2 regions of the Staphylococcus saprophyticus subsp. saprophyticus ATCC 15305 genome follow, and region 1 is predicted to be linked to the other one. Evidence: predicted binding sites of a transcription regulator. Region 1 holds the regulator's gene; the other holds the start of a gene.

The links. Region 1 encodes LexA, which represses DNA repair genes until DNA is damaged. Its sites were predicted from a motif close to CGAACATATGTTCG; they were not measured.
Region 2: SSP_RS09665 (YolD-like family protein) is a predicted target of LexA. The motif match lies at 1,387-1,400, and genes of this name have one in related genera.

The regions. Positions count from the first base shown of each region.
Region 1 covers NC_007350.1:1,469,095-1,472,313, forward strand. The annotation lists gene tkt (transketolase) at 1-284, opposite strand, end outside; gene SSP_RS07190 (DUF896 domain-containing protein) at 364-609, opposite strand; gene sosA (DNA damage-induced cell division inhibitor SosA) at 730-963, opposite strand; gene lexA (transcriptional repressor LexA) at 1,106-1,729, shown strand; gene SSP_RS07205 (CAP-associated domain-containing protein) at 1,929-2,951, opposite strand; gene guaC (GMP reductase) at 2,955-3,219, opposite strand, start outside.
Region 2 covers NC_007350.1:1,991,563-1,994,781, reverse strand. The annotation lists gene SSP_RS09680 (hypothetical protein) at 1-366, shown strand, start outside; gene SSP_RS13225 (hypothetical protein) at 495-689, shown strand; gene SSP_RS09670 (hypothetical protein) at 682-1,029, shown strand; gene SSP_RS09665 (YolD-like family protein) at 1,424-1,816, shown strand; gene SSP_RS13220 (hypothetical protein) at 2,131-2,322, shown strand; gene SSP_RS13215 (hypothetical protein) at 2,366-2,629, opposite strand; gene fosB (FosB/FosD family fosfomycin resistance bacillithiol transferase) at 3,173-3,219, shown strand, end outside.

The sequences.
Region 1 (3,219 bases):
CCCCATTGTCTAAATTGTTTTAACTCTTCTAATTCTAAACTACCTGAAACATGTAATAAACTATATAATAAAGCAGAACCATGTCCAGCAGATAATACAAAGCGATCTCTATCAAAGAAATCTTTTGATTGGGGGTTAAAATTTAAATGGCGTGTCCATAGTGTATATGCCATTGGAGCAGCACCCATTGGTAATCCAGGGTGTCCTGAATTGGCTTGTTCAACAGCATCGATACTCAATGCTCTAATCGTATCAACCGCTAATTGATCTTTTTCTTTATTCATCTAAATGACTTCCTTTCTTCTAACAAGATTCTATATCATTATACCTTATTTAATATCTATTTAACAAAATATTGATTTTCTATTTATCTTCTTTCTCTTTCGCATCTAAAATTTTCTTCACTTTATCCGGAGTGACATCATTACCTTCAGGATCAATGACTCTTGTACTTTCAATTTGTTGTTTAAAGTTTTTTCTAAAAGATTCTAGATAAGCTTTTCGCAATTTCGATTGTTCTTTAGCTTCATTTTCTGTAAGTCCTTGTTCCTTTTTCTTTTTTGCTAATTCATTAATTCTTTTTATATCTACACCATCTTTTTGAGACATTATAAACCTCCGTTATTATTAATATAAAAAATATAACAAAAAAGTGAACGAAACTAAATTGTTTCGCTCACCTTAACCCAACCTTATTATCATCATTAATCATTGTCTTTTATATATATTTTAATACATTGATGCCATTACGGGTTGTGAATCTTGTTCGCTTTTCTGCTCCAATTTAGTATTGTTTTGTTCGCTATTGTTAGATTGTTGCGTCATTTGGTGATCTGTCATTTCGTACGTCTGTTCTGAATTAGCGTTGTTATAAGCACTTAATATAAAAATTGCGCAAAGAACCATAGTTGCAATTAACACCATTGTATAAGCTTTTATTTGAGATTTATATATTTTTATCATTTATAGTCACTCCTAGAACGTTTGTTTGTATAGTTACTTTATCAGAACATTTGTTCTATGTCAACACCGAAACGAACAAACGTTTGTAAAACGGATATACACATGCTATAATTAGGTTAAATTAGATTAGGGAGTGCCTATTATGAGAGAGTTAACTAAACGACAAAATGAGATTTTTGAATATATAAAACAAACTGTTCACGCTAAAGGATACCCACCAAGTGTTAGAGAAATCGGTGAAGCTGTTGGTCTCGCATCTAGCTCAACAGTTCATGGTCATTTATCTAGATTAGAAGAAAAAGGTTATATTAGAAGAGATCCTACTAAACCACGTGCCATTGAAATAGTAACTGAACAATTAGGTGAACCTATTAATATGGAAGAAACAATTCATGTTCCTGTAATTGGCAAAGTAACAGCAGGTATACCAATAACTGCTGTTGAAAATGTTGAAGAGTACTTCCCTTTACCAGAACATTTCACATCTACACACAATAGTGATATTTTTATTTTAAATGTAGTTGGAAATAGTATGATTGAAGCAGGTATTCTTGATGGAGACAAAGTCATTGTTAGAAGCCAAACAATTGCCGAAAATGGTGATATTATTGTCGCTATGACTGAAGAAAATGAAGCTACAGTCAAACGCTTCTTTAAGGAAAAAGCACATTACCGTCTACAACCAGAAAATAGTTCAATGGACCCTATTTATTTAGATCAAGTTACTGTCTTAGGAAAAGTGGTCGGATTATTTAGAGAAATGTAATTGGTAATTTAGAGCAATTTAAGACACTCTCAAAAAAATAAGCGAATGCGCAATTGCGCATTCGCCTATTTTTTTCTATTCTTTTCTAAAACTTCTTTAACTTTTTCAAGTATATCTTCTGTTTTATCTTTTTTATTTGTTGTCATAACTTATCCATCCTCACAAATCATAGATACCCGTATACAACTATAATAAAACATTAGCCTGTATAATTTTCTGTCCAGTAAGGTTGCCTATTTTTATTAAAATCGACACCCACACCAAGAGTATTAAATTCTTTTTTAAGTATATTTTTTCTATGACCTAATGAATTCATTAAACCTTGGTGTGCATAAATACTACTTGCTTGACCATATGCTAAATTTTCTCCTGCTGCATTGAAATCATGACCATCTGCCTCCAATCTATCAAAAGGAGATTCTCCTGATAAATTGTTATGATCAAAATAGTTATTATCAGCCATATCTTTACTGTGTTTTCTGGCAGTATCTGAAATACTAGATGAATAGCTTAATGTATTTAAATTATGTTGAACCCTTTCAGCATTTACTAAATCAAAGTTTTGTAGTTCGAAACTTTGGGCTAAATTATCAGAAGGTGCACCATATTGTTGTTGTAAACGATTTTCCATTTTGTCACTAACCTGTAAAAGCGCAGTTAAGTTATTGTTCTCATGTTTATCATAAAATGCCGTTGTATAAATGCTGTCTTTATGAAAATTATCATACTCATCGTCTTGAACATCAAATTTTACGTTACCTTTTTGTTTATCTTTAATTGGTTCGCCAAGTCTATCTCGCACAATTTGTTTAGGTGTACCGTATTTAATTTTCGATTTAGAAGAAATTAGATTTTGATTACTATAAAGTGCATTCACTCTATCATCAATATAACTTACCATTACAAATGCTCTATAATCATCAGAATAATACGTATGCCACTGTGTGCCATATTCATTTGATGTCACTCGTTTAGCTTTGCCAAGTTTGTTATCGACGTCCTGTTTTGACATATTCATTTGAATATTATTCACAGCAAAATCTTGTTTATTAGGTACTTTCAGTTCATCGTTCGTTGCTGTTTCGCTTGAAGTCCAACTATCAACACTCGATTTGAGTTGCTGCTGTAACGATGTCATAGGTGCCGTTTCTTTGATAGGGACGACTAAAACAATGATCAAAAAAATGACTATATATAATAAAAGTCTTCTGATTTTAAACACCTACTATAAATTTTGGTCTCTATCACCATTAAAAATTGAGTTTCTTACGATAACGTAATCTACTTTTCTTAATGAATTTAAGTCTTTGCCACCTGCATATGAAATTGAACTTTGTAAATCTTGTTGCATTTCAGTTAAAGTATTAAAAAGTGAGCCTTTATGTTCAACAAACATTTTTTTACCTTCAACGTTTTTATGTTCACCTTTTTGGAATTCAGATGCGCTACCAAAATATTCTTTATACATTTTGCCATCTAATTCCACTGTT
Region 2 (3,219 bases), 520 kb from region 1:
GATGTGATGGGTGTAGTCACAACTTCATATCCTTTAGAAAAGTTAGTATGTTGGATTGTTGAGAAAAAAGACGAGCTGGATAGATATAAAAAACAATCAAATAAACGACTAAATTTGGTTAAAAAGCTAATCAAACACTATCCTTCGCATGAACAAAAGGCTATCATTCAATACATGCAGTCAAATGGCTCATATAAGCCACACAAAATGATTGAGAAACTGCAGAAAGATTTATATCAAGTCCATCATAAAAACCGTTCACAACGCCGTGAGAAGCACATACAAGCCAATAAAGTGATTTATAATGACTATATCGAAACAAAACGTGAAAGCCTGCAAAATGAACGCGAGGTACTTGCCATATGATTATTGAGTATCAAGATGTGAACTATAAAATGTTATCCAAGTATATGTTGAACTATCACAGACTTTGTGACTGGTACATCAACAGACCTCATAACGTCAATGACCTTCAGTACCGAAATATATGTGATATGGTTAAAGGTATAACTGCTGTATATAATGATTCTTCTTTATTAAAACAACAAGTTATCAAGTTGACGTGGTGGGACAAGGAAAACTTATCAGATGACGTTATTTGCGACATCATCGGTATTAAACAAAGGGTATTGTTGCGTGCTAGAACGTCTATATTAGATCGATTGGCGAGTGAAATCAGCTATGTATGATAAAAAGACGATTAAACAGTTTATATTGAGTTGTCACGAGCATATTAACGATGATTATGAAGATAAACCCATTGAAACAGATGATTTCTTTGAGTTAGGTGCTGAAGTTGGCCATAAGCGTATAGATCAAATGAATACAGAAGATGCGATATTTTTAAACGAGCTAGAATTGGCTGCCGAAACAGTAGGAACATTCAAAGAGTTTAATTTGTTTTTACTGATGGTAGAGGGGAAAACTTACAAAGATATGGCTCGTATATTCGAAGTAGGCGTGCAGAGAGTTAAGCAGATGTTAGACAAGTTAATAGTTAAAATGATTGAATATTTGCAATATAACTAAAATTGTATATAATAGGTAATGGAATCACTTATCACTTTCTTACGAATACACACTAGACGACTTTAAAAGTCGTCTTTTTTATTTGGTTATTATACAACTAATTCTTTTAATCACTTTAGAATGCGTATAGAATAGGCTTATTCTAATATTTAATGCTATAGTAAACTTACATACAGCTATATATATTATTTTATAATTATTAATTTTGCTCATACCAATTGCCCAAGTATGTTACGGGTGGTAATTTGCTTGATATTTCAATGTCATGTTAAAATATATTTATCAGTTTTTTAGTAGCATCATAACTCTTAATTTACAAGGCAGACAGTCTAGTCTGTCTTTTTTTATTTACAATAACGAACATATGTTCTATTATATTTATTGAGGTGATACTATGATGCCAGATAAATATAAAAATGAAACAGACTATCGTAAAATACCACGTGAATATCTTAATCCACGCATACCACAAGGACGTGGCATGGTTAAATGGCAACCATTCAAGACTATGCCTGAGCAATACGAAAGATTAGAGCAATACATACTAGACCAAAATAAAATTGAGAGACCTATATTAAGTGAAGATCAATTAAATGAGTTAAATGATACATTAGTATATAAGATGTTTCATGATCCATCAATTGAATTGCGTTACTTCGAAAATGGATATATTAAAACTAAAGTGGGTTATATTCATAAAGTCGATGTGCATACAAAAACACTACACATGTATGAAGATACTGGAATGAGTGTATTGAATTTAAAAGATATTGTGGAGATAAAATAAGGGATTTAATAAAGAAACACATCAGTCCGCCCGAGCATATCGTTGAGTAGTTATTATTGTTATTAAAGTTGACATAGATTTTTTTAATTAATCTTATTATTGTATATTAAAATTAGCTAGTGAAAAACTAGCGCAATTCACCTTTTGTAAAATGATATATTTTTAACAGTCTGCCCCCACAGGCTGTTATTTTTATGTAAATTTACTTAACATAAATTTTTTCACAAAAAATAAATAGTATATAATGATTTTAGCTAGCGGAAACTAGCTATCTTAACCTTCCACTATTTAAATAAAAAACGAGCGTGATAATTATGAGTGAATACAAGCAGGTAATCAAAAAACTAATTGAAAGTGACATAACTGGTTATCAAATATATAAGAACACACTTATAAATCAAGCTATAATTTCTACTTTAAGAAACGGGAAACGTGATTTAGACAATCTATCATTAAAGAATGCTGAAAAACTATACCAATATGGAAAAGCCCACCTAAATGAATAGGTGGGTTGTTTAAAATATATGCAAAGTAATGTAATCGTAAATATTATTGGTTATATTTATTTTGATAATATTTCAATGCTGCAAGTTTTTGCTCTGCATCTTCAACTTCATATTGATTATTTTCAATTGCATACATAGTTTGCTTTTCGCCAGATGAAAGTCCATCACCAGTGTTTTTACGCCATTCTTGGTCAGGCATGTTCATATATGGATTATTAGGATCATAACCGTTAGCTTCTTGATTATCTTGTTGTGTTTGTTGTGTTTGTTGCGTGGTAGCATTGTCTCGTTGTTGGTTAGTATTCATTTGTTGATTTTGTTGCTCCTGTTGATCTGTATTAGCTTGTTGTGTATTGCTAGTAGTTTGATTTTGATTATCTGCGTTAGCTTGTTGGTCAACATTATTTTGTGATTGACTGTCATTGCTAGTAGTTTGACTATCGTTATCAGAGTTATTTTCCTTTTCAGTTTTATTGTCCTTAGCTGTTTTTTTACTATCATTTGATTTCTTGTTTTCATCTTTTGACGTATCTTCTGATTTATTTTCTTCTTTGTTACCACATGCCCCTAATACTAGAAAACTCGCTAATAATAAAAATAAAACTTTTTTTCATTTATACATCTCCTTAAAGATAATTTAATAAGTTCATTGTACTACACATAAAAGATAATAGTGATAACAAAAAGTTATGATTAAAAATAGTATTTATGAATATACTTATATTACATTTTGATAAAAAATTATGTAGCACTATCAGTTAAAAACGTTGCAATAATTTTAAATAGTGGGTCTTTTTACATGGATGTATGTTAGAATATTCTGTAAATTAATCTATTTAGGAGCGTATATATGATTCAATCTATAAATCACGTTACTTATTCAGTATCAGATATTAG